Regions from separate parts of the Pseudorhizobium halotolerans genome, predicted to be linked through region 1. Evidence: predicted binding sites of a transcription regulator. Region 1 holds the regulator's gene; each other region holds the start of a gene.
What was found. Region 1 encodes PhoB, which activates phosphate uptake and scavenging genes when phosphate is short. Its sites were predicted from a motif close to TGTCATNNANCTGTCAT; they were not measured.
Positions count from the first base shown of each region.

Region 2: a site for PhoB is predicted at 2,543-2,559, ahead of FN060_RS18455 (DUF465 domain-containing protein). Genes of this name have one in related genera too.
Region 3: a site for PhoB is predicted at 7,989-8,005, ahead of ugpB (sn-glycerol-3-phosphate ABC transporter substrate-binding protein UgpB). Genes of this name have one in related genera too.

Region 1 is NZ_CABFWE030000004.1:184,038-197,781, forward strand. It holds gene FN060_RS04220 (substrate-binding domain-containing protein) at 1-985, shown strand, start outside; gene pstC (phosphate ABC transporter permease subunit PstC) at 1,051-2,511, shown strand; gene pstA (phosphate ABC transporter permease PstA) at 2,508-3,842, shown strand; gene pstB (phosphate ABC transporter ATP-binding protein PstB) at 3,857-4,672, shown strand; gene phoU (phosphate signaling complex protein PhoU) at 4,717-5,436, shown strand; gene phoB (phosphate regulon transcriptional regulator PhoB) at 5,454-6,137, shown strand; gene phnE (phosphonate ABC transporter, permease protein PhnE) at 6,357-7,856, opposite strand; gene phnE (phosphonate ABC transporter, permease protein PhnE) at 7,868-8,827, opposite strand; gene phnD (phosphonate ABC transporter substrate-binding protein) at 8,905-9,813, opposite strand; gene phnC (phosphonate ABC transporter ATP-binding protein) at 9,894-10,751, opposite strand; gene FN060_RS04270 (hypothetical protein) at 10,916-11,251, opposite strand; gene FN060_RS04275 (hypothetical protein) at 11,386-11,574, opposite strand; gene FN060_RS04280 (helix-turn-helix domain-containing protein) at 11,671-11,961, opposite strand; gene FN060_RS04285 (O-antigen ligase family protein) at 11,993-13,243, opposite strand; gene FN060_RS04290 (undecaprenyl-phosphate glucose phosphotransferase) at 13,240-13,744, opposite strand, start outside.
Region 2 is NZ_CABFWE030000011.1:660,306-663,999, forward strand. It holds gene FN060_RS18445 (MgtC/SapB family protein) at 214-687, opposite strand; gene FN060_RS18450 (hydrogen peroxide-inducible genes activator) at 1,244-2,155, shown strand; gene FN060_RS18455 (DUF465 domain-containing protein) at 2,291-2,512, opposite strand; partial or broken gene FN060_RS23190 (hybrid sensor histidine kinase/response regulator) at 2,730-3,309, opposite strand; partial or broken gene FN060_RS18465 (hypothetical protein) at 3,531-3,694, opposite strand, start outside.
Region 3 is NZ_CABFWE030000007.1:101,783-115,526, forward strand. It holds gene cysK (cysteine synthase A) at 1-864, shown strand, start outside; gene FN060_RS13385 (YifB family Mg chelatase-like AAA ATPase) at 941-2,473, opposite strand; gene gshB (glutathione synthase) at 2,655-3,605, opposite strand; gene ugpC (sn-glycerol-3-phosphate ABC transporter ATP-binding protein UgpC) at 3,684-4,784, opposite strand; gene ugpE (sn-glycerol-3-phosphate ABC transporter permease UgpE) at 4,787-5,635, opposite strand; gene ugpA (sn-glycerol-3-phosphate ABC transporter permease UgpA) at 5,646-6,530, opposite strand; gene ugpB (sn-glycerol-3-phosphate ABC transporter substrate-binding protein UgpB) at 6,617-7,936, opposite strand; gene FN060_RS13415 (YraN family protein) at 8,062-8,424, opposite strand; gene rsmI (16S rRNA (cytidine(1402)-2'-O)-methyltransferase) at 8,408-9,304, opposite strand; gene dnaN (DNA polymerase III subunit beta) at 9,581-10,699, shown strand; gene pmtA (phospholipid N-methyltransferase PmtA) at 10,823-11,416, shown strand; gene FN060_RS13435 (histidine phosphatase family protein) at 11,423-12,022, shown strand; gene pyrF (orotidine-5'-phosphate decarboxylase) at 12,009-12,701, shown strand; gene FN060_RS13445 (DUF1330 domain-containing protein) at 12,728-13,015, shown strand; gene FN060_RS13450 (complex I NDUFA9 subunit family protein) at 13,113-13,744, shown strand, end outside.

The DNA.
Region 1 (13,744 bases):
TACCACGGGCGCTGCTGCTGCACGCGATCAGATCCAGATCGCCGGCTCCTCGACCGTCCTGCCCTATGCCTCGATCGTTGCCGAAGCCTTCGGCGAAAACTTCGACCATCCGACCCCCGTCGTCGAATCCGGTGGCTCCGGCGCCGGCCGCAAGAAGCTCTGCGAAGGCGTGGGCGAGAACACCATCGACATCGCGAACTCCTCTTCGCGCATCAAGCAGTCGGACATCGACCTGTGCGCCCAGAACGGCGTGACCGAAATCCAGGAAGTCCGCATCGGCTACGACGGTATCGTCTTCGCTTCCGACATCAACGGTGCGGAATATGCCTTCACCCCGGCCGACTGGCACAATGCCCTGGCTGCCAAGGTCCTGAAGGACGGCCAGCTGGTCGATAACCCCTACAAGAACTGGAACGAGATCCGCGCCGACCTGCCGGCACAGCCGATCCTCGCCTTCATCCCGGGCACCAAGCACGGCACCCGTGAAGTCTTCGACGAAAAGGTCCTCGTCGACGGCTGCAAGGAGAACGGTGCCGAGGAAGCCCACAAGGCTGCCGGTGCTGAAGATGCGGCCAAGGCTTGTATGCAGCTCCGCACCGACGGTGTCTCCGTCGATATCGACGGCGACTACACCGAGACCCTGTCGCGCATCGATGCCAACAAGAACGGCATCGGCGTGTTCGGCCTGTCCTTCTACCAGAACAACACCGACAAGCTTCGCGTCGCGACCATGAGCGGTATCGAGCCGTCGGTCGAGACCATCGCTTCCGGCGAGTATCCGGTATCGCGTCCGCTGTTCTTCTACGTGAAGAATGCCCACCTCGATGTCATTCCCGGCCTTCAGGAATATGTCGAGTTCTTCGTATCGGACGACATGGCCGGCCCGAATGGTCCGCTGGCACAGTACGGTCTCGTCTCTGATCCGGAGCTTGCCAAGACCCAGGAAGCGGTTAAGAACCGCACCCCGATGGCTGCGCTGAACTAATCAGCGCCTTCTGGCGGCGCAATGAATGCGCCGCCAGTGCTCCTTCGATCGAGGATCTCGGCTAGATGAACGTTGGTAGCATTATCCTTGTCGTCCTCGTGCTGGCGGCAATCGGCTATGTCCTCGGCAGGCGCCGTGCGCTGGCCACATCAACGACAAGTGGTGTCCGGCTACACTCGCTTCCCGGCTACTACGGCCAGACGGTTGCTCTCTTCGTTGCCGTGCCCGCCCTTGTTGTTCTGGCTGCCTGGCTGTTCGTCCAGCCGATCGTGATCGAAAGCCGCGTCGACGGCATGATCCCCGACAGCGTGATCCCACAGGGTGGCGCGCGCAGCCTGGTCATGGCGGATGTGCGGCAGATCGCCGGTGGCCTCGACGCGGTTCTCCAGCGCAATGCGCTGAACGAGGAAGCGCTCGTCAACGGCGAGGTCGACTTTTCCAATATCCGCGCACGGCTCGCAGAGGTCGGTGTCGCAATCGGCAGCGATGCTCCACGGGAGGTGTTCGAGGCGGCCGTGAGCTATCGGCAGAGCGCCGGGTACGGCAATATCGCCATGACCCTTGTGGTGCTTGGGCTGGCTCTTGGGCTGGGAGCCTGGTCGATGTTGCGCATCCGGCCGAAGATGCGGGCGCGCAATGTCAGCGAGAACTTCGTTCTCACCCTACTGATCGGCTCTTCGATGATCGCCATCCTGACGACGGCGGGCATCGTCTTTTCGCTGGTGTTCGAGACCATCAACTTCTTCAAGATGTACCCGGCATCGGAGTTCTTCTTCTCCACCGTCTGGAACCCGCAATTCCGGGGAGGGTCAGAACTCGGCATCCTGCCGCTGCTCTGGGGAACGCTCTATATCTCGCTGGTGGCGCTCCTCGTCGCCGTGCCGATCGGGCTGATGATAGCGATCTACCTTGCCGATTACGCCGGATCGAAGCTGCGAAGCTTCGCCAAGCCGGCGATCGAGATCCTTGCCGGCATCCCGACCATCGTCTACGGCCTCTTTGCGCTTATTACGGTTGGACCGTTCCTTCGCGACTGGATTGCCCAGCCCCTGGGACTCGGAAACTCCTCGTCGTCCGTCCTGACTGCCGGCCTGGTCATGGGCGTCATGATCATCCCGTTCGTGAGCTCGCTTTCTGACGACATCATCAATGCCGTACCCCAGGCGATGCGCGACGGTTCCTACGCCCTGGGTGCGACCCAGTCGGAGACCATCAAGCAGGTGATTCTTCCCGCCGCACTTCCGGGCATCGTCGGCGCCATTCTCCTGGCCGCCAGCCGGGCGATCGGCGAGACGATGATCGTGGTGCTCGGCGCCGGTGCCGCGGCGAGGCTCGATCTCAATCCCTTCGAGGCGATGACGACCGTCACCGTCAAGATCGTCAGCCAGCTGACCGGCGACACCGAGTTTGCGAGCCCGGAAACCCTGGTCGCCTTCGCGCTCGGCCTTACCCTTTTCGTGATCACACTCGGGCTCAACGTGCTGGCCCTCTATGTCGTGCGCAAATATCGGGAGCAGTACGAATGACCGACGCTATCGCCGCGACGACCGGCCAGGTCAAACCCGCAGTCAGCGCCAGGACGCGCCGCCGCAAGGCAGCGGAGAACCGGTTTCGGCGCCTTGGCCTGCTTGCCGTCATCCTCGGGGTTCTGGCGCTCGTCGGTCTGCTGGCCTCCATCCTGACAAACGGATTGTCGTCCTTCCGGCAGACCTACATCACGATGGAGATTTACCTGGACCCGGGCATTCTCGACAAGCAGGGAAATCGCGACCCTGCCGAGATCGCCAAGGTCACCACCTTCGGCTATGCTCCGCTGATCAAGGCCTCGCTCGCAAAGGCGATGGTTGACAAGGGCTTTGACAGCACGATGGAGGCGGATGCGGCCGCCGAGCTGATCTCGAAGGAGGCGCCTGCGATCCTGCGGCGTTATGTGCTCGCGGATCCTTCCCGGATCGGCGAGACGGTCGAGTTCGACATGCTCGCATCCGGACGCATCGACGGCTACTACAAGGGCCGGGTAACGATGGCGAGCGCTGAGCTCGACCGCAACACATCCCCGGAGCAATTGCGCCTGGCCGACGAGTTGAAGCAGGCCGGGATCCTAACGACCCGCTTCAACTGGGACTTCTTCACGGCACCAGACGCGTCGGACACCCGGCCCGAGGCCGCCGGCCTTGGAGTCGCGATACTCGGCTCGGCTTACATGATGCTGATCGTCCTCGTCCTTTCACTGCCGATCGGCGTGGCGGCTTCGATCTATCTTGAAGAATTTGCGCCGAAAAACCGCTTCACCGATCTGATCGAGGTAAACATTGCCAATCTTGCGGCCGTACCCTCGATCGTCTTTGGTATTCTGGGGCTTGCCGCCTTCATCAACTTCGTCGGGCTGCCGCAGTCGGCGCCGATCGTCGGCGGGCTGGTGCTGACGCTGATGACGCTGCCGACCATCATCATCGCCACCCGGGCTGCCCTGAAGGCAGTCCCTCCGTCGATACGCGATGCAGCGCTGGGCGTCGGTGCATCCAAGATGCAGTCTGTATTCCACCACGTCCTGCCGCTGGCCATGCCCGGTATCCTCACCGGCACGATCATTGGACTTGCCCAGGCGCTCGGTGAGACGGCACCGCTGCTTTTGATCGGCATGGTCGCCTTCGTGCGCGAATATCCCGCGGCACCTCCGGAAGGATTTTTCGATCCCGCTTCGGCTCTGCCTGTCCAAGTCTACAACTGGACGCAGCGCGGCGACCCTGCTTTTGTGGAGCGCGCATCCGGTGCGATCATCGTCCTGCTGGTATTCCTGCTCGTCATGAACCTTGTCGCAGTCATACTGCGTCGCCGCTTCGAGCGCCGGTGGTAATGGAGAACAGAGCGATGAACATCCTGTCGGAAGCCGCCACTGAAGAAGCCTTGGTAAAGAAGATGAACGAGATCGACTACAAGATGATTGGCCAGGACGTCTCCGTCTACTACGGTGACAAGCGGGCGCTGTTCGACGTCAACCTCGGCGTGCGCAAGAACACCGTCACCGCCCTGATCGGACCCTCCGGCTGCGGCAAGTCGACCTTCCTGCGCTGCCTAAACCGCATGAACGACACGATCGCGAATGCCCGTGTGACCGGCAAGATCACGCTGGACGGCCAGGACATTCAGGACCCGGACATTGATGTCGTGGAACTGCGTGCGCGCGTCGGCATGGTCTTCCAAAAGCCCAACCCGTTTCCGAAGTCCATTTTCGAGAACGTTGCCTACGGTCCCCGCATCCATGGCCTCGCTCGCTCCAAGGCCGATCTCGATCAGATCGTCGAAAGCAGCCTGCAGAAGGCAGGCCTCTGGAACGAGGTGAAGGATCGCCTTCACGAGGCCGGGACGGGTCTTTCGGGCGGGCAGCAGCAGCGCCTGTGCATCGCCCGCGCAGTTGCTGTGTCGCCGGAAGTCATCCTCATGGACGAGCCCTGTTCGGCACTTGACCCGATCGCCACCGCAAGGGTGGAGGAACTGATCCACGAATTGCGGGCGAACTACTCGATCGTCATCGTTACCCATTCCATGCAGCAGGCTGCCCGCGTGTCGCAGCGCACCGCAATGTTCCATCTTGGCCACCTCGTCGAAGAGGATGACACGGACAAGATGTTCACCAACCCGAACGACCAGCGCACACAGGACTACATCATGGGTCGCTTCGGCTGATCCGCGGTGGACCGCGCGCTACCAAGACACTGAGGAACTGGATCATGCCATCATCCCACATCACGTCGGCTTTCGACGAGGAGTTGAAATACCTGGCCCGCCGGATTTCCGAGATGGGCGGCCTTGCCGAGCAGATGTGCGGCGACGCGGTTCGCGCCTTGGTCAATTCCGATACCGCACTTGCCCAGAAGGTGATTTCCGACGATGTGATCCTGGATCACGCGGAACGCGAGATCGGCGAGAAGGCCATCGTGACGATCGCCAAGCGCCAGCCCATGGCGGCCGACCTCCGCGAGGTAATCGGCTCGCTTCGCATCGCGGCTGACCTGGAGCGGGTAGGGGACCTCGGCAAGAATACTGCCAAGCGGGTGATCGCGGTCCAGGAAACGGGCATCCCGCGCAACCTTGCACGTGGCATCGAGCATCTGTCGGAACTGGCGCTGGTCCAGCTCAAGGAAGTGCTCGACGTCTATGTCACGCGCTCGGCTGAGAAGGCGGAAGCCATCCGCGAGCGCGACGAGGAAATCGACGCCATGTACACCTCGCTGTTCCGCGAGCTCCTCACCTACATGATGGAGGATCCGCGCAACATCACGAGCTGCACCCATCTGCTCTTCTGCGCCAAGAACATCGAGCGCATCGGCGACCATGCCACGAACATCGCAGAGACGATCTACTACATGGCGACCGGCTCGCAGCCGGAGGGTGAGCGGCCAAAGGATGACCGGTCCAACACGCTGAGCGCCGTCCTGAGCGACGACTAGGATCGCGGAGCCTTTTCATGCAGCCAAAGATCACCGTCGTAGAGGACGAGGAGGCCCTCAGCGTCCTTCTCCGCTACAACCTCGAGGCCGAAGGCTACGAGGTTGAAACCATCGTCAAGGGGGACGAGGCCGAACTGCGCCTCCAGGAGCGCGTTCCGGACCTCCTCATTCTTGACTGGATGCTGCCCGGCGTATCCGGGATCGAGCTTTGCCGTCGCCTGCGCCAGCGCCGCGAGACCGAGCGCCTGCCGATCATCATGCTGACGGCGCGCGGTGAGGAGAGCGAGCGGGTTCGCGGCCTGGCGACCGGCGCCGACGACTATGTGGTCAAACCGTTCTCGACGCCCGAACTGATGGCTCGCGTCAGGGCGATGCTCCGGCGTGCCAAGCCCGAGGTATTATCAACCGTGCTCCGTTGCGGCGATATCGAGCTCGACCGTGAAACCCATCGCGTTCACCGCAAGAGCCGGGAGGTGCGGTTGGGTCCGACCGAATTCCGCTTGCTGGAATTCCTGATGTCGGCACCGGGACGCGTCTACTCTCGGGCGCAGCTGCTCGATGGCGTCTGGGGCCATGACATCTATGTCGACGAGCGTACGGTGGACGTCCATGTCGGCCGGCTGCGCAAGGCCCTCAACTTCTCCAACATGCCCGACGTAATCCGCACGGTCCGCGGCGCCGGCTACTCCCTAGAGGGCTAGGCGCCCGGCATCCCGGAACGCGATCCGAAGACCTCAGAGCAGCGGCCCGCAGTGCGGCTGCTCTTCTCGTTTTGGGGGGCGCCAGCATTTCGAGGGGAGGGTGATAACCGAGGACAGGAGTGGCAGGAAAAGAGCCGCGACCGTTCCCGGCGCGGTTCTGGAGTTTTCATAAACCGAAGCCGGTCGGAAGCTCGGATTGCTCGGTCGTAAAGGCCTCCGTCACCTCTCCCTGCCGATCAGCCGGGAGCGCAATGCGTTCGAGATCCCGTCGAAGAGGAAGATGACGATGAGAATGAGCAGCACCATGTAGGCGACGTTCTCCCAGTCGGAATTGGTGCGCATCGCCTCCCACAGCTTGAGGCCGATGCCGCCGGCTCCCACCGCACCGATGATCGTCGCGGATCGGGTATTGGACTCCCAGAAGTAGAGCGCCTGGGAGGCAAAGACCGGCATGACCTGCGGCAGGACGCCGTAGCGCTGGACGGTGACCGGCGGTGCGCCTACCGAGCGGACGCCTTCGCGCTGCTTGTCGTCAATGTTCTCCAGCGCCTCGGCATAGAGCTTGCCGAGCGTTCCGGTGTCGGTGAAGAAGATGGCAGAGATGCCGGCGAGCGGCCCCGGGCCGAAGGCACGTGTGAAGAACAGCGCCCAGATCAGCATGTCGACCGAACGGAGGAAGTCGAACAGGCGCTTCGTCAGCTGGTTCGCCGGCCGGTTGCGGAAGATGTTGCGGGCGGCGATGAAGGAGAGGGGAAAGGCGACGATCATGGCGAACAACGTGCCGATGAAGGCCATGACGATGGTCTGCAGGAGCTTCGTCCAGACGTCGAGATGCTGCCAGGACGGGTTGTAGAGGATGTCGCTCCAGGCGAGCGACAGGTTGGACCTAGCCGGGTCGATCCGCTCGCCGGTAAAGATCAGCGAGACAATCTCGCCCGACGACTTGCCGAAGAAGGCGGAATTTGTATCGAAGAGGAAGTTCTCCCAGCCGAGGAAGCGCTTGCGGATGCGAACGCGGTCGTCGCTGACGTCAACCCATCCGGAGAAGCCGAAAAACGCCGTCACCCGCCCCCCAATCGATCGCTGTTCCACCCATTCCGGAAGCGGGCCCTGGACGTGGACTTCCTCTGCGTCCCGATCGAGCAGCAGCGTCACCGTTTCGCCGCCGCGCGTGAGGACGACACGGTCCGGCTGGACATCAATGGTGTGGGAGGAGCCCATGCGGACGACGGCTTCGGTCACGATCTCCTCGGTTCGTGTCTCGACAGTAGGCGCCGCCGGTGCGGCCGGCTGCTGGGCGGGTGCGGGCGCCATGAAGCTGAAGCTCGATGTGGCCTGGCCCGATTGGGAGGGAGCGGCCGCCGGCATCTCGACCCTGCGCGTTACCGTCTCGCGTTTCGCCTCGAGCCAGTCCGGATTGGGGTTCGGGCCAATCGGATCGAAGCGCGGATAGGTGATCTGCATGGATCCGTCGGAGGCGATGTCGATGTCGGGCCGGATTTCGTAGGAGACCCAGTCGGCGAGGTAGTTTCCTGCAAGGCCCCAGTTCGCGCCGCCGACCACCTTGCCGACAGCGAAGAACCACCAGGCGAAGATGAAGTAGAGAATGGCCGCCGATGCGATGATCGGGATGCGGAAGCGCTGCCAGATAGAGCGGTGCAGGAGCTCGGGATGGCGCGCCGCCAACGCGTCCATTTCGGCTGTGTTGAGAACGGTCATGGCAGCCTCGCTCAGATTGTCTGAAATGCCTGGTCGCCGACCAGCCTGCGACGCAGCCATGCGGAAAACTGGTCTACGGCGATGATGGTCAGGAGAAGGAGCAGGACGATCGCCAGGGTCTTGGCTTCATGCCCCTGGCCGATGGAAAGGCGCAGCAGCTCACCGATTCCGCCGCCACCGACCGCACCGATGATTGTGGAGGCCCGCACGTTGATCTCCAGGCGCAGCAGGAAATAGCTCATGAAGTTCGGCATGACCTGCGGGACCATCCCGAACCAGGACCGCTCCAGCCAATTGGCGCCGACGGCCTTCAGACCCTCGTCCGGCTTCATGTCGGCGTTCTCGATCACCTCGAAGAACATTTTTCCGAGGGCGCCGATCGTGTGGATGGAGACAGCGATAAGTGCCGGAACTGGCCCGAGCGAGAAAATGGCCAGAAAGAAGCCCGCAATGACGACTTCCGGGAAAGCTCGAAGCAGCTCCATCAGTCGACGAATTGGCCCTCGTATCCACGCGTTTGGCGTCATGTTCTTTGCCGCAAGGAAGGACAGCATGAAGCCGAAGATCAAGCCGATGCCTGTGGCTGCAATCGCGATGTTCAGTGTCACGAGCATCTGATGAACGTATTCCGGCAGGTAGATGCTCTCCGTCAGGTAGAGCCGGCCCTCGGGATAGTTGTACTTCAGGCTTCCGTCTTCATAAGGAGAGGGCAGGTCGAACAGGGCGCGCCAGATCTCCCAGCCGTCCCTCGGGATGAGGTCGCCGATGAAGTCGAAGAGATGTGGCAGGCGATCGAAGAACTTGCCGGCATTGGTCTCGTTGGCGAACCATAGCGAGCCGGATACGGCGAGGAGCAGCAGTGTGCCGGATGTGACGGTATAGAAACGGCGCTGCCCTGCGAGTTGCTGCCAGTGGCGCTCGACGAGAACCCCGCTGTCGCTGAGTGTCGGCTTCATGACGGAAGTCGGCATCATGCTTTCCTGACTGTTGTGGGGTAGGGAAAAGGCCGCCGAACGCAAAGTTCAGCGACCTCGGTATGATCTGCGGATCAGCCGCCGATGGTCGCCCTGCGGGCATCGATGATCGGCTTGTAGAAGTCGACGTTGACCTCTGCGAAGCCCGTGAAATCGCCGCCCTGGATGGCGGAGAAGCAGGCAGGATCGCTCTTCGGCAGAGCCAGCATGAAGTCCTTGAACTTCGCCTTCATGTCCTCGTTCATTGAGGTGCGGACGACAACCGGGCCGTTCGGGATCAGCGGCGACTTCCACAGTTCGACGAGGTCGTCCATGTTGAGGATGCCCTTGTCGACCATCTTGCGCAGGTTGCCGGACGTGTAGCCATCCTTGAAGTCGCCGACACCCGAGCCGAAGGTCGTGCCGGCATCGAAAGTGCCCTTCAGCACTTCGAGGACGAGATTTTCGTGGCCGCCGCCGAACCCCGTCTCGGCAACCACTTCCTTTACCGGCTTTCCGCCAAGGGCTTCGGGCAGGGTAACGGTGGGAATCAGGAACCCGGAGGTGGAGTCCGGATCCGCAAAACCAAGCTTCTTGCCCTGGATGTCCTCGACCTTGGTCATGCCGGAATCCTTCCGTGCGACCATGATCGAGTGATAGCCCATCGAGCCGTCGGTCTGCACCGTCGTGAGGATCGGCTCGACGGCTTCCGGGTTCTCCAGGTAGATCTTCGCGTAGCCCGAGGCCCCGAGTTCTGCGTAGTCGAGCGTGCCGCCGAGAAGGCCCTGGATCGTGCCGTCATAGTCTGCGGCGGGGAACAGCGATACCTTTTCGACACCGATGGCGGCAGGCAGCTTGTCGACCATGCACTGGAAGTTGCGCAGGCGGTCGGCCTCGTTTTCACCGCCGATGATGCCGATGCGGAATTCCTTCAGGTCCTCGGCCATGGCATGGCCGCTGAGAGCGGCGACGGCCGCGGTGGTGAGCAGAATTTTCTTCAGCATGGAATTTCTCCTGTCTTGTCCGGTCCCCCGGAGCGTCGTTGCATGAAGTGCCCTTGACGCGGGCGTTACGATCGGGCGGGTCAGGCGCTGGCGGCAGCCAGGGCACCGATGCCTTCGGATGGTCGGGCGGCGGCTGCGGCGGCTGCGGCGGCCGCAGGAATGTTGATGCTGGTGGACGTCATCGTCTCGTCGATGCCGGCACCATGCGGGTCGGAACCGTAGATTTCCTGGACAGCGTCCGCCGTCAGTTCGTGCGGAGCGCCGTCGAAGACTACGCGTCCGCCGGCCATTCCGATAATGCGCTCGCAGTAGGCGCGGGCCGTATCGAGCGTGTGGAGGTTGGTGATGACGGTGATGCCCTCGCGCTCGTTGATGTCGCGCAGCGCGTCCATGACGATCTTCGCGTTGAGCGGGTCGAGCGAGGCAATGGGTTCGTCGGCGAGGACCAGCCGTGGGGCTTGCATCAGCGCGCGGGCGATCGCGACGCGTTGTTGCTGGCCGCCGGACAGTGTGCCGGCCCGCTGCAGCGCAGTCTGTTCGATCCCAAGCCGTTCCAGGGCGGCGATTGCCATGATGCGCTCTTCGCGGGTGAAGAGGTTGAGCACACTCATGGCCGTGGAGCGGTGGTTGAGCCGTCCGAGCAGGACATTGGTCAGGACGTCGAGCCGCGGCACGAGATTGAACTGTTGGAAGATCATCGCGCAGTCGCGCTGCCAGCGGCGAAGCTCGGCTCCCCGGAGGGCAGAGATTTCCAGGTCTCCGAAGTGGATTGTACCGGATGAAGCGTCGGTGAGCCTGTTCATCATCCGCAGCAGGGTCGACTTGCCGGCACCCGAGCGGCCGATGATCCCGACCATCTGGCCCTGCGGGATGTCCAGGGTGACGGCGTCAACGGCTGTGCGGGTCCCAAATATCCGAGTAAGGTTCGTCAGTCGCATCCTGTGCCCCCTGTTCTAGCTGAGGGGTCACTAGCCGCGCTTCATGAAGTGCTCATGTCACGTTGATGTAGGTTTTGTGAAAAGGCTAAAGAGGCCGCGGCTGTCCCGGCGGGACGTCCGCGGCCTCTGGCGTTGTGAATAGGTCGAGTCGAAGTATGTGGCTCTCAGAGCTCCGGGCAGCCGCGCTCGTTGGCGAAGACCATCCGCTCGGGACCGCGACGCGTCATTCCCTGGACCGTAACCGTGCGCCGGGTGATCCTGGTCACTTCGGCACGGCGCAAGCCGGCATCGCGAGCGATGGAGAGGGCGAGGCGGGGGCTGCATTCGTCGCGGCGCCGGTCGCGATCCCGATCCCGATCGCGGTCCCGGATGACGGGCCGGACACCGTCAGGTCCGATCCGCAATTCCAGATCCTGTGCAGAGGCAATCTGCGCGGTTGTGGTGACGGCACCGAATGTCAGAGCGAGGGCAACGCCCATATTGGCAAGGGTCTTAAGCATTTGTTTCTCCGCTGGCGAGGGGCCGCCGTTGATGACGCCACCAACGCGATTGTGAACGATAGGTTCCGTGCATCTGCAAGGGTAATTGTGAGGAATGGCTATGGCAGGCGAAGGGATGCGTTCCATCCCCTTTTTCAGCGAAACCGGGGCGTCCGCGAAGCGTTCATGAGCAGTTCCTGCTCCGAAGCGAAGGGACCGAGGAGCTTCAGCAGACGTGCTTCCTCTGTCCGGTCAAGACGGTAGCGTTTCGCAAATTCGCTCACACTCCAGACCTTGCGGAGACCCTTCTGTTCGAACTGCTCCAAGTCGATCCGCTCACTCATCTCAACCCCCAGAACGCGACATTTCGCCTGTAACGCAGGACCGGGCAGGAAGTTCCGGAGGAAGATGAAGAAAAAGACGCGGCCTGCGGACTAGCGCTAGCCGTCGTTGGCGGAACTCAGGTTCTGGGGACGGATGCCCTCGTCTGTCGCGCGCTGGCGCAACCGGACCCCCGGTCCGGCGCCGGGATTGTCCTCGCCGGCCGCAAGGAAGACGACGCCCTTGGCCTCAAGGGTGAGGCGAAGTCGTTCGACGACCGCCGGGTCGACCGCCGTCGATGTCTCTGCCTCGTTGAGCGCCTCCATGGAAAGTCCGGTTGCGGCGGCCAGTTCTTCTATGGAGAGGCCGGCGATGGCGCGACCGGCGCGAATTTGTGTTCCTGTCAGCATGGCTGGAAATCTGGCGCGGTAACTGGGCAAGTCAAGCGCCCCGCAAGGGGTTGGTCGAGGGGAGGCGTCGTAGATGGCGTTGCTCGAGAGCAATGCAGCCCCAGACGATGCCGAGAAGGAGGTAGAAGTGTCGCCAGTGATCGGTGTCGATGACATTGCCGATCAGGGTATGTCCCAGGATCATAACCCAGCCAATCATCAGATAGGGCTGCCAGGGACGGTCGCGCAGGAGATACCGGAAACCAGCCGCAAGCGTCCAGCAGATGAGGGTGAAATAGGAAACGAAGCCCAGCCACCCGTGGGTCGTCAGCGACTTGAGCCAAATATTATGCTCGTCCTCTCCGAACATCCGACCAAGCTCCATCGGTCCCAGGCCCAAAGGCCGCTCCATTGCGAGGAGGAAGCCGATCTTGTGGCGCTCGAAGCGGCCGAGGCGGGCGCCGTCATATTCCTGCACGAGACGGGCGCGGTTGCTGAAAAGGTCGGAAACCCGGTCGAACTGCAGGGCGATGATGACGGCGACCGCCAGCAGGACGATCGCCGCGATGCTGAGCGCGAGGATCTTCAGCCGGAATGCTCCCGTGCGTTCCTTGAGCAGCATGAGGAAGACGAGCATGAGGCTGGAAAAGACCAGTAATCCCCAGGCTGCACGGGAGAAGGAGAGGAAGACGCCCATGACCAGCACCAGCAGTCCGGCGATGAGGAGGGGGGCCTGCACCAGTCTGCCGGTCAGGAGACGGTGCAGGAGGTAGAGGATCGGGGCGACGAGGTAGGGGCCAAAGACGTTAGGGTCTTCGAAGGCGCCCATGGCGCGATCATAACGGGTAAAAATGCCGGCGCCGGAAAAGGCATGGAAGTAACCCAGGATCCCGAGCGTGCCGGTGATAAGGGCAGCTGCTACCCAGGCCTTGAAGATGATCTGGAGCCGTTGCGGACGTTGCTCGATTACCGCGGCATAGAGGACGGTGGTGAGCGCGAGAAATGTGGAAACGGCGATATAGATCGGTCCACCGGCCATGTCCGGCATGACAAGCAGCGACAGCATTCCGCCGACGTTGAAGACGAGGAGCAGGGCGAGCGGGATTGCGACGGTTCTGGAGATGGTCAGCCCAAGCAGGAACCAGACGATGATCTGCCCGGCCATGAGCAGTTCGTAAGGCGCCGGCTCCGACATCACGAAGCCGGAGAGGAAGACACCGACGGCGATGGCGGCCGATCCTGCAAGGGCTGCAATTGCCCGCCCCGGTGCCGCGACGCGGCTATCGGCCGGTACCGCGCTCAATAGGCATTCTCCGCCTTTAGGAGCCGGATCGGCGTCAGGAAGAGGATCTTCAGGTCGAGCAGCAGCGACCAGTTCTCGATGTAGTGCAGATCATAGGAGGTCCGCATCCGGATCTTCTCGTCGCTGTCGAGTTCGCCGCGCAGGCCATTGATCTGCGCCCAGCCGGTGACGCCCGGCTTCACCCTGTGGCGGGCGAAGTAGCTCTCGACGACATCCACGTAGCGGCGCTCCCCGGTCTGTGCGTAGACCGAATGGGGCCGCGGCCCGACCAGCGACAGGTCTCCGCGCAGGACGTTGTACAACTGCGGCAGTTCGTCGATCGACGACTTTCGCAGGAAGCGCCCAACGGGCGTCACCCGCGGGTCGTCCTTGGTGACCGCCCACTTGGCCGTCGGGTCCGCCTGCTCCGTGTACATGGAGCGGAACTTGAGCACGTCGATGACCTCGTTGTTGAAGCCATGGCGCTTCTGCACGAAGAGGATAGGTCCCTTCGACGTCGCC
Region 2 (3,694 bases), on a different contig from region 1:
ACTTGCACGAGCTGAAGCGGCCAGGATGGTGGAATACCGGCTGCAAAAGTACATCATCTATTCATCCGTTCGGATCCGGAAAAGCCAATGCAAATTACGCCGAATACAACCATCGGTCTTCATACTCCAATAGAGCTGGCAAATTGTTACCTGCATCCAGACTACCGGTGGGCTTGCAACTTAACCGGTACGCTCTAACGAGAAATGAAGCTGTTATTCTCCAGCCTGCCCCTCAGAAGCTTCATCCTTTTTCGGCTTTATCAGCCGCAGAGTGGTAAACGTCATCACCGAGAGAACCACAGCTGTATCATATGAGCCTAGTCCGACCGCCGTTCCGACCGCGCCAGTCGCCCATAGACTGGCAGCGGTCGCGGTTCCACGCACGCTGTTCTTCACGACCAAGATAGCGCCGCCGCCGATGAACCCCATGCCGGTGATTAGACCTTCAACGATTCGAGCGGTTGCTTCTGCGCTGCCCGCTGTAAAATGCTCGGTCGCTTGAATGAAGCCACAGCTGGCTATCGCAACCAAAGGAAACGTGCGCAATCCCGCACTTCTTTCATTTTGCTCACGGTCCCAGCCGATTGGCAGTGCCAGAGCGTAAGCGGCGAGTAACGCGCCCAGATGAGGCAGAAAATCTAAATGCACTAACACAAACTGAAAAAAATCTGATAAGGATACTGGCATGCTGGAATTTCCTCAGGCGACGATCTTTAAGATCTAGCGAGTTGCCGCGAAATATTTCTGTCAGCGACGATCTTTAAACCCGAGGTATGTATAGGTAAAGGATATTAATAGCGAATCTACTGAACTAGGCCGTGTTGTCGACATGATTTTCTGACCTTATTACGAGAGGAATTCGAAGTCTGGGCAAATTAGTGTGATGTCGCGAGTATATCTCGTTGGGTAGGGGTCACGTCCAGGAACCGATGGAGATTGCCTAACGTCGCGCGAGCTTCGTATCGGTTGCCGCTGGTCCACTTGTCGACTGGAGCTTTTCGATGAAACGAATGTGTTTTTGAACAGTCTGTTTTGTCTTTAACAATCTCAAAAGTCGATGGTGCGAAGGCCGTGGTCTGCTTCGCTCTTCGTCCAATCGATTGGCAATTCTGGCTTTGATCTTGCGCCAGACGACTAGAAACTGATCCATTACAATTCTCCTTCGACGAGACGACATATGATAATGGAATGCAATAGTTCAAATTGATTGTTGCAATTGATGAGATAGGTATTATCAATAGACATGCCCTATCGCCCGACCCTTCGCCAACTTGAATACATCGTTGCCCTCGATGACCTTAAACATTTTGGACGAGCTGCTAAACGATGCCATGTGTCCCAACCCACACTATCGGTGCAGGTTAGCCTAGTGGAAAAATCCCTTGGCGTGACGCTGTTTGAAAGAACACCAACTAGCGTATCAACGACACCCATTGGCGATGAATTCGCTCGTGGTGCAAGGCTAGCGCTTTCCACGGTCGATGACATGGTTGAAGGCGTCGTGAAGGACCTGAAAACCCTGGGTGGGCTCATCCGCCTGGGTACGGCGCCAACTTTTGGCCCTTACTTTCTTCCTCGCTTTCTCCCGGCCGTTCACCGGAAGTACGCCACTCTCAAAATTTACATAAGGGAAGACCGGCCGTCAGACATCGAGATGGCGGTACTAGAGGGTAGTCTTGATTGCGGGTTAGGTCCGCAACCGGAGCGATCGAATCTGATGTTCAGACGCATCGGTACCGAAAAACTTTATCTCGGCGTACCGTCTGATCACGCTTTGGCTCAGAACGACACAGTTACAACGAGGGAGCTTAAGGGCGTCAAGCTCTTGGCACTCGGAAGCGGGCATCGTCTTCTCGAAAACGTTCGTCATCTTGCTGAGGTTGCTCGGGCAGAGGTTATCGACGATTACGAAGGTACGAGCCTCGATTCCATCCGCCAGATGATTTCCATAGGAATGGGATGTTCGCTTTTTCCCGAGCTTTACGCCAGAGGTGAATTCCGCAAGGATGATGATGTCAAGCTTTTAACGATCACCGACTGGTCGGAACGGCGCGACGTCGGGTTTTACTGGCGAGAAAATAGTGGACGTCAGGCCCATTACGGAAAGCTCGCGGCAGAGTCGGATCGAGCCTCCGAAGAATTAGGTATCGCGTAGCGGTTAGATATCTTGTGGCAGTGCAGGCATGTGCATTTCCTTATCCGCACATGCCGCTTCGTCGGTCCGCTGAGATCGCCTGGCGGAAATGACCTCGCCTCCCAGGCGAGCCGTTTGCACCCACCCAGATCTCTGTCAGCTCAATATGACTCGGCGCTTTCTGATCACGGGGATCAAAACTGGCATGTTCTGCCTGTTGTGACGCTCAATGTACTCGATCTGCTCACGGAAACGTAGCCTAAGCTTCTTGAGGGCGCGTAATCGAAGGCTTTCCGGCGCTGGTCGATTTTGTTCGACGTCGATCTGCGTCTGCACATGAGCCTTGCGATTGCGTAGGGCCGTTAAAAACTTTTCCATCTTCATCTCCTTTTGTTCGGCAAAAGAAATATGGAAGATGAATGACAATAGCTCTAATTCATTGTTTCTATGCTACCGATAGTTTTCCTTTATGACCTAATTCCAGGGGTAGATGGAATGAAGAGTGCTCGACCGGGCTGCCAGCCGAGGCGACCGTGAATGAGACCGACAAATCTATCGACAGAGATGCTGGCCTGCGGACACCTAGTCGTGCTGGCCGCGCATATTGGTCATCCAGGGATGTGTTTCCTACATCGATCGTCAGCTTTCCATGACCGTCCATTGCATCTCAGGCATTGGAAGCCAGGATGAGGGTTGCATTTTCGACCTGAACCGGATCGACCGATGCATTCCAGAGGCCACCGCTGCGGATGGTTGCGATTTCGACCCCCTCCCCCAGCGTTCGGCACAGCATCCTTCTCGATTTCTGCAACAAAGCGGTCGATATTGACGACCTTTGGTTCCAGCGGATGATTGCGCCCGAACTAGAGAAGCTGGCTTGCGAATTTCGCCCCTCGTGCGACACCTGCCAGGGCATTGGTGACGCGTCGGGTCGCCGCTTCATTACCGGCTACGTCCTTGGAAAGAAGCTGCAGGTTCGCTGCCACGACCTCCAGCAGGTTGTTGAAGTCATGGGCGACGCCGCCGGTAAGTCGGCCGGTCGCCTCCATCTTCTGAGCCTGTCGTAGCGCCTGTTCCGCCAAAGAACGCTTTTCAACTTCGTCGGCGACGCGATCCTCGAGATGGGCGTTGGTCCCCAACTCCTGTTCCCCAGACCTCCGCTGCTCGATCTCCCTCAGCGCCGTCTTGAACAGGCGGACGTTGTCGAAGGCAACCGAGGCTTGCCCTGCAATCCCACTGAGCAGGCTCTCATGCTCGATGTTATTTTAAACCGCTCGGGTCAGAATGCCCAAAGAACAGCCCGCCGAAGACCTCGCCGTTTGAAAACGTGGCCGGGACAGCTAGATGAAAGGTATTGAACCGGCGACCACAAGATTGGCTCGCCTCCTCGGTTGCATCATACGGTTGCATGAGAAAAGACATAGCTGCGCCAAAAATATTCCGGGCGCCCTAGCGCGTCACTTCTTTCGGCGTAATCAATACAAGCCAACTCGGCGGCAATTGCAGCTTCTAGGATGCTCGCCTCACGATGCGCATGAAAAATCCCTATCGGCTCACCCG
Region 3 (13,744 bases), on a different contig from region 1:
GGCGTCAAGGCGAACCTGCTCGCCAAGCTCGAGTTCTTTAATCCGATCGCTTCGGTCAAGGACCGTATTGGCGTGGCGATGATCGAGAGCCTGGAAGCACAGGGCAAGATCACCCCCGGCAAGACGACGCTGGTCGAGCCGACATCCGGAAATACCGGCATTGCGCTCGCCTTCGCGGCTGCCGCCAAGGGATACAAGCTGATCCTGACCATGCCCGAGACGATGTCGATCGAGCGCCGCAAGATGCTCGCACTTCTTGGGGCAGAACTGGTGCTGACGGAAGGCCCGAAGGGGATGAAGGGTGCCATCGCCAAGGCCGAGGAGCTCGCCTCCACTCTGCCCGACGCCGTCATCCCCCAGCAGTTCGAGAACCCGGCTAACCCCGAGATCCACCGCAAGACGACGGCCGAGGAGATCTGGAACGACACGGACGGCCAGGTCGACATCCTCGTCTCCGGCATCGGCACCGGCGGCACGATCACCGGCGCGGGGCAGGTGCTGAAGGGCCGCAAGCCCGAGCTCAAGGTGGTTGCAGTCGAACCGAGCGACAGCCCGGTCCTCTCCGGCGGCAATCCGGGCCCCCACAAGATCCAGGGAATCGGTGCGGGGTTCGCGCCGCAGATCCTCGATACCGACGTCTATGACGAGGTCGTCACGATCTCCAACGACGAGGCGTTCGAGACGGCACGGCTCGTCGCCCGGCTGGAGGGCGTGCCAGTCGGCATATCCTCCGGCGCGGCACTCGCCGCGGCGATCAAGGTGGGTAGCCGCGAAGAGAACGCGGGCAAGAACATCGTCGTCATCATCCCCTCCTTCGCCGAGCGCTACCTGTCGACGGCCTTGTTCGAAGGTCTGGGCGGCTGAACATCCTGATGCCGAGTGGCGGACGGATGCGTCCGTTCGCTACTCGCTAATCGCCACCAAGTGTTCGCTGTCTCTTCTAGGCCGCCGCCGAGAGCCGCTCCCCTGCCATGCGGTAGGAGATCGCTTCGGCCAGATGGACGCGACTGACGGTATCGCATCCATCGAGGTCGGCAAGCGTGCGGGCGACCTTCAGGACCCGATGGTAGCCGCGCGCGGAGAACTTCAACTTCTCCGCCGCATCGCGCAGCAATTGAAGTCCCCCCGCATCCGGCTCGGCGATCTTCTCGATCAACGCAGTGGAGCACCGTGCGTTGGTCGAGACATGTGGCGCCCCTGCCGCCCGGAAGCGCTCCTGCTGCCGCTCACGGGCGGCGGCGACGCGTCTTGCGACGTCGGCGCTCGCCTCAGCCGGCCGAGGCCTGATGAGATCGGCTGCAGAGACTGCCGGAACATCGATCCGGATATCGATCCGGTCCATCAGCGGTCCTGAAATGCGTCCCTGATAATCCGACACGCATTTCGGCCCGCGTGCGCAGGTGTGGCCAGGCTCTCCGGCCATGCCGCAGCGGCACGGGTTCATTGCCGCAACAAGCTGAATGCTGGCCGGATAGGAGACCCTGTGGTTGGCGCGGGCAATAACGCATTCCCCCGTCTCGAGTGGCTGGCGTAGCGCGTCCAGCACTTGCGGCGCGAACTCCGGGAACTCGTCAAGGAAGAGGATGCCGTGGTGGGCGAGTGAAGCCTCGCCAGGCTTTGCCCGCAACCCGCCGCCAACGAGAGCGGCCATGGTGGCGGAGTGATGCGGCGTGCGGAACGGACGGCGGTCCGAAAGCTTGCCGCCGGAGAGCTGGCCGGCGATGGAATGGATCATCGACACTTCGAGAAGTTCTGCCGCAGACAAAGGCGGAAGGATCGACGGCAGGCGTGCCGCCAGCATCGACTTTCCCGAGCCAGGGGGACCCACCATTAACAGGTTGTGGCCTCCCGCCGCAGCGACCTCCAGCGCGCGCTTCGCGCTTTCCTGCCCCTTGATATCGATGAGGTCCGGCAGGTTGGCCGGCAGCGCGCGGATCGCCGGTTGCGGTCGTGACATTACCTGCGTGCCGCGGAAATGATTGGCGAGGGCAATCAGGCTGCGGGGCGCGAGAATGTCGATATCGGCGCCGGCCCAGGCCGCTTCCGGTCCGCTGTCGGCAGGGCAGATCAGCCCCTTGCCGAGCGCATTGGCACTAATCGCTGCCGGGAGGGCGCCGGCCACCGGCGCCAGCGTGCCATCGAGGTTCAGTTCGCCAATGACGACATAGCCCGACAAGGCATCGGCCGGAATGGCGCCAAGGGCTGCCATGAGACCGAGCGCGATGGCTAGATCGAAGTGCGAGCCCTCCTTGGGAAGATCGGCCGGCGCGAGGTTCACCGTCACCTTTTTGGGCGGAAGCGAAAGTCCGGAGGCATGGAGGGCTGCTTGGACCCTTTCGCGGCTTTCCGCCACCGCCTTGTCGGGAAGCCCGACAATCGGCATCAGCAGCTTGCCAGGGGAGACCATGACCTGAACTTCGACAGGAACGCCTTCTATGCCCTGAAATGCAACCGTAGAGACACGCGCCACCATAAACCGCCTCCAAGCTCATGCCAGAAGCGCCAAGCGATCCACGCTTTCCGCGCCAGCGATTGCAATCTGGCATGGAAATGAGAATAAAACAAGAACATCACAGGAACTAGTTCCCGTCTCTGTTGCTCTTAGGTTGCACGAGGTTGTAGCGCGAGAACAAAACGGCTCTGTAGCCGCAGTTTCAGCGGCGCTTGGCTTCGATCGCGTCCCAAAGCAGGACAGCAACATCGGCGCCGCCGAACTTCTTCACCTCGCGAATACCGGTCGGCGACGTTACGTTGATCTCCGTCATGTAATCGCCGATGACATCGATGCCGACGAAGATGAAGCCACGCTCTCGAAGCGCGGGCCCGATCCGTTGGCATATCTCCCGATCACGCCGCGTCAGTTCGACGGCCTCGGCACGGCCGCCGACATGCATGTTGGAACGGCTGTCGGTCTCCGCCGGCACGCGGTTGATGGCGCCGACAGGCTCTCCATCCACCAGCAGGATGCGCTTGTCGCCCTTGCGCACGGCCGGCAGATAAGCCTGCGCGATATAAGGTTCGCCGCGATAGACCTGTTCGAACATTTCCAGCAGCGACGTGAAATTGCGATCGTCACGCGCCGAGTGGAAAACGCCCGCACCGCCATTGCCGTAGAGCGGCTTCAGGATGATGTCGCCCATTTCCTGCCGGAAGGCGGCGATCTCCTGCACGTCGCGGCTGATCAGCGTTGCCGGCATCAGGTCGGCGAACTCGGTGACGAAGATCTTCTCCGGCGAATTGCGGACCCAGGCGGGGTCGTTGACCACTAGTGTCTTCGGATGGATGCGCTCGAGCAGATGCGTCGAGGTGATGTAGCCCATATGGAAGGGCGGGTCCTGGCGCAGGTGGATCACGTCCATGGTCGAGAGGTCGACGCGCTCGCGCTCGCCGAGGCTGTAGTGGTCGCCCTTGACGTCCCGGACCTGCATCGGCTCCACGGCCGCAAAGATCTTGCCGTCGCGCATGGTCAGCCGGTCCGGCGTATAGTGGAACAACTCGTAGCCGCGCGCCTGCGCCTCCAGCGCCATGGCGAAAGTGGAATCTCCAGCAATGTTGATGCTGGAGACATGGTCCATCTGGAATGCGACCTTGCGGATGTTCGCCATCGTCCCTGCCCCTTCAAAAATGCCCGCCTGATGTAGGACGGCGGCTCGTCAAAGGCAACGGCCTCAACTGGCGCAGGTTCAGGCCATATACAAAGCCGGTTGAGGAGTGACCGCCGGAGCGTCACGCAGCTCGATGCGCTTGCACGTGTCCCTCGAAAAGAAGTGCAGCCGTCGCGGATCAGCTGCCAGCCTCATTTCGTCGTGCAGCTGCACGTCGAGCGGCATCGCCGCCGTCAGCGCCTGATCCCCCACATGGCCGTGCACGAGACGTTGCGAACCAAGTTCCTCGACATAGTCCAGGCGGAACAGCAGGGCTTCCTCGCCAGGCGCGGCGACCCGCAGGTCTTCCGCACGCAGACCGACGGTGACCTCGCCGGATGTCGGCGCATGTCCGCCCCGCGTCAGCAGCGACGGTCCGACTGCGAGCTTACCCCCGTGCAGTTCACCCTGCAGGAGGTTCATCGCAGGCGAGCCGATGAAGCTCGCCACAAAGGTAGAAGCCGGCCGGTGATAGACGTCGAGTGGTGCACCGATCTGCTCGATCCGCCCGCCGTTCAGCACCACCAGTCGGTCGGCGAGTGTCATCGCCTCGAGCTGGTCGTGGGTGACGTAGATGGAGGTGATGCCAAGGCGGCGCTGCAGGCGCTTGATCTCGCCGCGCATGGAGACACGCAGCTTGGCATCAAGGTTGGAGAGCGGCTCGTCGAATAGGAAGGCTGCCGGCTTGCGCACGATGGCGCGGCCCATGGCGACACGCTGGCGCTGGCCACCGGAGAGCGCACGCGGCTTGCGGTCGAGGTACTGGTCGATCTCCAGCATGCGCGCAGCCTCGGCGACACGCGCATCGATATCGGCACGCGGCGTGTTGCGGTTCTTCAGACCATATTCCAGGTTCTGTCGCACCGTCATGTGCGGATAGAGCGCGTAGTTCTGGAAGACCATGGCGATGTCGCGCTCGGCCGGCTCGCGGTTGTTCACGACGCTGTCGGCGATTGCAACGGTGCCTTCGGTGATCGTTTCGAGACCCGCCACCATGCGCAGCAGCGTGGACTTCCCGCAGCCGGACGGCCCGACGAGGACGATGAACTCCCCGTCGGCGATATCGAGACTGATGCCGCTCACGGCACGCGCGCCGCCCGCATACACCTTGCCGACGTTTTCGACCTGGATGGACGCCATAGTTACTTCTCCGTTTCGACCAGGCCCTTGACGAACAGGCGCTGCATGCAAATGACGATGAGGACGGGTGGCAGCATGGCCATCATCACGGCGGCCATGGCGAAGTGCCACAGCGGTTCGGCATCGGCGCTCGCCGACAGCCGCTTGATGCCAATGACGATGGTGTAGAAATTGCTGTCGGTGGTGACCAGCAATGGCCACAGGTACTGCACCCATCCGTAGATGAAGAGGATGACGAAAAGCGCCGCGATATTGGTGCGGCTAAGCGGCAGAAGTATATCGCGGAAGAATTTCAGCGGGCCTGCGCCATCCACACGCGCCGCCTCCATCAGTTCCTCCGGGATGGTTAGGAAGAACTGGCGGAACAGGAAGGTCGCCGTCGCCGAGGCGATCAGCGGCAGCGTCAGCCCGGCATAGGAATTCAGCATGCCGAGATCCGCCACCACCTTGAACGTCGGCAGGATGCGCACCTCCACCGGCAGCATGAGGGTGATGAAGATGATCCAGAACGCCAGCGCCCGGAACGGAAATCGAAAGTAGACGATCGCATAGGCGGAAACGATCGAGATGACGATCTTGCCTATGGCGATGATCAGCGCCATCCAGAGCGAGTTGAACATCATCACCCAGAGCGGCGGCGCGCCGGAAGAAGTCAGGCCCTCGTTCCACATCAGCGTATAGTTCTCGATCATGTGCCCGCCCGGCAGGAGTGGCATTGCCCCGCTGACGAAGGCACCGGTCCCATGGGTCGATGCGATGAAGGCCACATAGACGGGGAAGGCGACAATCGCGACGCCGACGATCAGGACCAGGTGGGTCAGGAAATCGAGGAAGGGTCTGTTTTCAACCATGTCCGGCACCTCAGTACTGCACGCGGCGTTCGACGTAGCGGAACTGCACCACGGTCAGAACGATGACGATCAGCATCAGGATGACCGACTGGGCGGAGGACGAGCCGAGGTTCAGCCCGATGAAGCCATCGGTGTAGACCTTGTAGACGAGCGTGTTGGTTGCCTGGGCCGGTCCACCCGCCGTCGTCGCGTCGATGATGCCGAACGTGTCGAACATCGCGTAGTTGATGTTGATGATGAGCAGGAAAAACGTGGTCGGGGAGAGCAGCGGAAACACGATCGTCCAGAACCGCTTGAACGGTCCGGCACCGTCAATTGCGGCCGCCTCGATCAGCGAACGGGGCACCGACTGCAGCCCTGCGAGGAAGAAGAGGAAATTGTAGGAAATCTGCTTCCACGACGCCGCGACGATGATGAGTATCATTGCCTGCTCGCCGTTCACCCGATGGTTCCATGTCACGCCGATGCCATCGAGAATATAGGGGAGAAGGCCGATCGACGGGTTGAAGAGAAACCACCAGAGAATACCCACGACGACCGGAGCCACCGCGTACGGCCAGACGAGCAGCGTCGTATAGACCCTGCTCGACCGCATGACCCTGTTCACGCAGACGGCGAGCAGCAGCGACAGGCTCATCGACAGGGCCGTCACCGCGACGGCGAAGACAGCCGTATTGGCGAGGGAATTGAGATAGTTCGGATCCGCGAAAATGCGGCGGTAGTTTTCGAACCAGACGAATGTCGTGCGGAAGCCGAAAGGGTCCTCTCGTTCGAACGAGGACCTGCCAGCCTGGATTGCCGGCCAGATGAAGAAGACAAGCGTGATGACAAGCTGAGGCGCGAGCAACAGATATGGCAGCAGCTTGTTGGAAAAGATGACGCGTTTGGTTTGCATGTATTCTCAGCCCACGAGGCAAGCCGCGCCGTGCCGGCGGTTGCCCGGAAAGGTGGAGAGGCCGGCCGAGCCGGCCTCTCACGGTCTCACTTGTTGGCGGCTTCGAAGTCGCGGAGGATCTGGTTGCCGCCGGCGACGGCGTCGTCGAGTGCCTGCTGCGCATCCTTCTGGCCGGCCAGAAGCGCTTCGAACTGCTCATCCACGACATTGCGAACCTGCGTCAGGTTGCCGAAGCGGACGCCCTTGGAATTCGGGGTCGGCGTGCCCCGGGTGATCTGCTTGATCGCGACATCTGAACCCGGGTTCTGTTCGTAATATCCCTGTTCCTGGCCGAGATCGAAGGCAGCATTGGTGATCGGCAGGTAACCGGTCGCCTGATGCCAGTCGGCCTGTACTTCCGGCTGCGAGAGATAGGTGAAGAACTTGGCAATGCCCTGGTAGACGTCGTCGCTGTGGCCGGCGAGAGCCCAGAGGGTGGCGCCGCCGATGATCGAGTTCTTCGGCTCCGCGATGACATCCTCATAGTAGGGCAGCGGTGCGAAGCCGACTTCGAAATCCTTGGCATTGGCGATGACGCCGGCACGGGAGGCCGACGAATTCATGTAGATCGCGCATTCGCCCGAATAAAACTTCGCAGGAGCGTCAGCACCGCCAACGGGACCGCCGTACTGGAAGATGCCCGCATCGGCCCACTTCTTCAGATTGCTCCAATGCTTGACCTGCACGTCATCGTTGAAGGTGAACTCAGTGCCGAGCCCACCGAAACCGTTTTCCATCGTGCCATAAGGCTGATCATGGATGGCCGACAGATTTTCCAGTTGCACCCAGGAGATCCAGCCGCTGGTGAACCCGCATTTGGCAGCGCCGGAGTCCATGATCTTCTTCGAGAACTCCTCCACCTCTGCCCAAGTCTTCGGAGCGGTTTCGGGATCCAGACCGGCCTTCTCGAAGGCGTCCTTGTTGTAGTACATGATCGGAGTGGACGAGTTGAACGGAAGCGACAGGATGTTCCCTTCCGTATCGGAGTAGTAGCCTGTCACGGGAGCGAGAAACGCTGAAGCCTCCCAAGGTTCGCCGGCCTCCGTCATGAGTTCGTAGACCGGCTTCACAGCGCCCTTGGCAGCCATCATCGTGCCGGTGCCAACTTCGAAGACCTGTACTATCGCCGGCTGCTCCTTGGCGCGGAAGGCAGCGATGGCACTCGTCAGCGTCTCGGGGTAGCTGCCCTTGTAGGTCGGAACGACCTTGTACTCGCTCTGGCTCTTGTTGAAGGCCTCGGCGATGGCTTCCAGCTTCTGGCCAAGCTGGGCATCCATTGCATGCCACCAGCTGATCTCGGTCGCGGCCAGGGCCGAAGAAGCGGACATGGCTGCCGCGAACGTGGCGATTGATAGCGTCTTGAACATTGTTGTGATCCCTTACTCCGTTGTCGGAACGGGATCGCAATAGGGTCGCAGCATGACGCTGACGTAACAGTAATGTGTCGGGAATATTACAATCCACGGCGCCGCCCAACGGAAGGCCGCACAGGTCAAAATGCGTCTGGAAAGTGCCTTGGAAGACGGCCGGGAAGTACGGCAACCACATCGTAGCGTTGCGACAGGCGCGCGGCATCCGGACGGCGTGAAAGCCATATGTCGCTTGCTGCGCGAATGCGTCTTTGGGCCGTCGCGCTCACGGCATCCACCGCTTCCCGCTCTCCGACCCTCGCCTTGACCTCGACGAAGACGGCCAGATCGCCCTTGCGCGCCACCAAGTCGATCTCTCCGGCTTTTGTACGGAAGCGGATGGCGAGGATCCGATAGCCTTTCGCCAGCAGAAAGAGTGCGGCGGCATATTCGGCGAAATGGCCGCGCCGTTCCGCCCGGCGCCTCTCCCTAGCTTGCTTTGCCACCGTCTCCGTCCTTCAGCGCCAGCAGCCGCTGGTAGAGGTCCTTCTTCGACAGCCCTGTGAGGCGCGCGCCCTCGGCGGCCGCCTTGGATGTCGGCATGGTGGCCGCCAGTTCCTTCAGCAGGACATCGACCTCCATCGCCCCCGGCACATCATCGATTTCAGGAGGAGCTATCAGGAGGACGATTTCGCCCTTCACGGCCCGCTCCGCATAGAAGTCAGCCAGTTCCGCCAGCGTGCCCCGCCGGAATTCCTCAAAGGCCTTCGTCAATTCGCGACACACTGCCGCCTCGCGAGCCGTTCCGAGAACATCGGCTGCGGCGGCAAGGCTCGCCCCGATACGGTGGGGCGATTCGAAAAAGGCGAGCGTCGCCGGCACGCGCGACAGTTCTGCCAGCCGATCCCGCCTGCCCTTGTCCTTGACCGGCAGGAAGCCGGCGAACAGGAAGCTGTCCGAGGGCAGGCCTGAACCCACCAGCGCCGCCAAGGGCGCCGAGGCGCCGGGGATAGGGATGACGCGGTGTCCAGCGTCGATTGCCATGCGTCCCAGCCGGTAGCCCGGGTCCGAGACGAGGGGAGTGCCCGCATCCGAAACGAGCGCCACCGACCGTCCTTCCTCGAGCGCGGCAAGCAGCTTCGGCCCTGCTTCGGCGGCATTGTGTTCGTGATAGGCGAAGGGGCGGTTGACGATGCCGTAGCGGTCCAGAAGCACGCGCGTCACACGCGTGTCTTCGCAGGCAAGCACGTCGGCTCCCGCCAGCGTCTCGAGCGCACGCAGGGTGATATCGCCGAGATTACCGATCGGGGTGGCGACGAGATAGAGCCCCGGCTCCAGCGGGCGTGCGGGGACCGCCGTATTGCCGATCCTGTAGCTGCGGCCCATGGTCTTCTGTTCGTCGCTCACGAAGGTATCCGGCTGATCTGCTTGCTCTCGCCTTCTTATGGGCGAGGTGCGGCAGGCGGGCAAGCGGAGCGTCGCGAAGTTTTCCCTGTGAATCATGGCAACAAGTTCCCATTCGCGCCGGTGGCGGCCCTTCCGGCTCTTGCTTTCTAGGGGAATGTTCTGCCATTTTGCGCCTCCACATCTCCCGGCCCTGCGGCCGGCAAACATGCGGACGCCCCGTTCCTGCCGGCGTCCCGGTCAGAAGCGGTAGCGTCCATGCGTATTACTCTTGAGCGGTCCAATCTCCTGAAGTCGCTGAACCATGTCCATCGTGTCGTGGAACGTCGCAACACGATCCCGATCCTGTCGAACGTGCTCCTGCGCGCTTCCGGCGCCGACCTGGAGCTCAAGGCAACGGACCTCGACCTCGAGATCACCGAGGCGGTTGCAGCCATGGTCGAACAGCCGGGTGCCACGACCGTGCCGGCGCATCTCCTCTATGAAATCGTCCGCAAATTGCCGGAGGGATCGGAAGTCAGGCTGGCAACCAATCCGGACGGCGGCTCGATGACGGTGCAGTCGGGCCGCTCGAAGTTCTCGCTGCAGTGCCTTCCGGAGGCGGACTTCCCCGATCTTACCGCCGGCAGCTTCAGCCATACGTTCAAGCTGAAGGCGACCGATCTGAAGATGCTGATCGACCGCACCCAGTTCGCCATCTCGACGGAAGAGACACGATACTACCTGAACGGCATCTTCTTCCACACGATCGAGGCCGGCGGCGACCTGAAGCTGCGCGCCGTGGCAACCGACGGACATCGGTTGGCCCGCGCCGATGTCGAGGCACCTTCGGGGTCGGAAGGCATGCCGGGCATCATCATTCCACGCAAGACCGTCGGTGAACTTCAGAAGCTGGTCGACAACCCCGACCTGATGGTCACGGTCGAGGTCTCCGACGCGAAGATCCGCCTGACGATCGGCTCCATCATCATGACGTCGAAGCTGATCGACGGCACGTTCCCCGACTACCAGCGCGTCATTCCGACGAACAACGACAAGGAGATGCGCGTCGACTGCCAGAGCTTCACCCGCGCTGTCGACCGCGTATCGACAATCTCGTCGGAGCGAGGCCGTGCCGTGAAGCTGTCGCTGGCCGATGGGCAACTGACGCTTACCGTAAACAATCCCGATTCCGGCAGCGCGACGGAAGAGGTCGCAGTAGGCTATGAACACGATCCGCTGGAGATCGGCTTCAACGCCAAGTACCTGCTCGACATCACGGCGCAGCTTTCAGGCGAGGATGCGGTGTTCATGCTCGCGGACGCGGGCTCCCCTACCCTGGTGCGGGACACCGCGGGCGATGACGCGCTCTACGTCCTGATGCCGATGCGCGTCTGACACAGAAAAAGCGGCTGGGAAACCTGCCGCTTTTTTGCTGTCGTTTTCCAGATGCGACATTCTGCCTTGTTTTTGCGTCATTGACCCCACATAAGCCCTTATGGATCAAGGAGGAGAGACCTGATGGAATTGCGACTGAAGGAAAGGCTGGGCCGGAAGTTCGACGAGGAGATCAGGTTCTTCAAGGGCTGGATCGACGGCCCCAAGAGCGTCGGGGCCATATTGCCGACTTCAGCGGTCACCGCGCGTCGCATGGCGAGCGTCATCAATCCGGCGTCGGGCCTGCCGGTTCTTGAACTCGGACCCGGCACCGGCATCATCACCAAGGCGATCATCGACCGCGGCGTGGCGGCGGAGAATATCGTCTCGATCGAATATTCGACCGATTTCTACCAGCACCTCAAGCGGACGATCCCCGGCGTCAACTTCATCAACGGCGATGCCTTCGACCTGGACACGACGCTCGGTGACTGGAGGGGCCGCAAGTTCGATGCGGTGATCTCGGCGATCCCGATGCTGAGCTTTCCGATGGAGAAGCGCATCGCGCTGCTGGAGGACCTGCTCGACCGCATGCCGCCCGGCCGGCCCGTCGTCCAGATCACCTATAGCCCGGTATCTCCCATCGACGCCCGCCCGGACCGGTTCCATATCCGCCACCTCGACTTCGTCGTCCGGAACATTCCGCCGGCGCAGCTCTGGGTCTACAGCCGGGGCTAGCTCGCCATGTTCGGCGTCTATGTTACCCATCCGCAGGTGAACATCGACCCGCAGGTTCCTGTTCCGCAATGGGGGCTGTCGGAAACCGGCAGGGCACGAGCGAACGAGGCGGCGCAGAGCGCCTGGGCTGCCACTCTTCAACGTATCGTTTCGAGCGATGAGAGGAAGGCCGTGGAGACGGCCGAACTGCTGGCCCGTGTTTCGGGGGCTGCGGTGGAGGTCGCCGTCGACATGCACGAGAACGACCGCAGCAGTACCGGCTTCCTGCCTCCCGCCGAGTTCGAGAAGGCGGCTGACTGGTTCTTCGCCCACCCCGATGAGAGTTTCCAGGGGTGGGAACGCGCAATTGATGCGCAGGCACGGATCGTCAAAGCGGTCGATCGTATCCTCGCCGACCATGACCCGGCAATGCCGATTGCCTTCGTCGGGCATGGCGGAGTGGGGACGCTCCTGAAATGCCATTTCCAGGGTGTGTGGATTTCGCGGGACCGCGACCAGCCCGCTGGCGGGGGCAATCTCTTCGCCTTCTCCCTTGCAGACAGAATCGTGACATGCGACTGGACGGCTATGGAAGAATGGAAGGGATTCGGACATGCACGCGCGTAACCGCCTGATCGTGGGCCTCGATATCCCGACCGTCGGTGAAGCGGAAAAGATGGTCGCCACGCTGTGCGACACGGTTTCCTTCTACAAGATCGGATACCAGCTCGCGTTTGCAGGTGGCATCGAGTTCGCCCGCGACCTCGCGAAGGACGGCAAGAACGTCTTTCTCGACATGAAGCTTCTCGACATCGACAACACTGTTGCGAAGGGCGTCGAAAACATTGCCACCATGGGAATGACGATGCTGACAGTGCATGCCTATCCGAAGGCCATGCGCGCCGCAGTCAAGGCCGCCGAAGGTTCAGGCCTCTGCCTTCTCGCGGTGACCGTGCTGACGTCCATGGACGACGCCGACCTGCTTGAGGTGGGTTACCAGGCGGATGCTCGCACGCTGGTCATGCGTCGTGCCGAACAGGCGCTCGCAGCCGGGATGGGGGGGATCGTCTGCTCGGCGGAGGAATCGGCGGCGGTGCACAAGATCGTCGGATCGGACATGGCGATCGTCACGCCGGGGATTCGTCCGGCCGGCGGCGATGCCGGCGACCAGAAGCGGGTGATGACCCCGGGCGACGCACTGCGTGCCGGCTCAAGCCATCTTGTCGTCGGCCGTCCGATCGTCAAGGCAGAGGATCCGCGCGCGGCCGCCCGTGCGATACTCGCCGAGATGACATCCGCGCTCTAAATTTCAAACCGCAAGGAGGAACCCGCATGCCCAAGGCCTATTGGATTGCCAGAGTCGATGTTCGCGACCCGGAGCGCTACAAGGACTACGTCAGCACGGCAAAGCCGGCATTTGAGCGGTTCGGCGCCAACTTCCTGGCACGCGGTGGACAGTTCGTCGAGCTGGAAGGCAAGGCGCGGGGCCGCAATGTCGTGATTGAGTTTCCCTCGGTCCAGGCGGCGGTGGACTGCTACAACTCGCCGGAATACCAGGCGGCGGCCAAGATCAGGCAGGAATGTGCGGACGCCGAAATGGTCGTCGTGGAAAGCGTCTGACGCTTGCCAACCGCGGCACTTCTTCCGCTTCCCGTTGAAGAACATTTGGTCTAAGAGACCGCTGACAACCCGACCATCACAGTTCCCGGAGCCACCCATGTCCGTGTCCAACCTGCCGCCCCTCGTCACCGTGTTCGGAGGCTCGGGCTTCGTCGGACGACATGTGGTACGAAGCCTCGTCAAGCGGGGCTACCGTATCCGGGTGGCTGTCCGGCGTCCGGATCTCGCCGGTTTCCTTCTGCCCTATGGTTATGTGGGGCAGATCGCGCTGGTGCAGGCAAACCTGCGATACAGGTACTCGGTGGACCGTGCGGTCGAGGGAGCGTCCTTCGTGGTCAACTGCGTCGGCATCCTCTTCGAAAGCGGGCGCAACTCCTTCAATGCGGTGCAGGACTTCGGCGGAAGGGCCGTGGCCGAAGCGGCACGCGCCGCCGGTGCGAAACTGGTGCATGTCTCGGCCATCGGCGCCGACAGGGATTCCGACTCGAGCTACGCGCAGAGCAAGGGTCGCGCAGAAGCCGCAATCCTCGAAACGGTTCCGGACGCAGTGATCCTGCGCCCCTCCATCGTTTTCGGGCCTGAGGACAGCTTCTTCAACAAGTTTGCCGGGATGGCCAAGATGTTTCCGGCGCTGCCCCTGATCGGCGGCGGCAAGACGAAGTTCCAGCCGGTCTATGTGGAGGATGTCGCCAAGGCGGTGGCGCTCGGCGTCGACGGCGTCATCCCCGG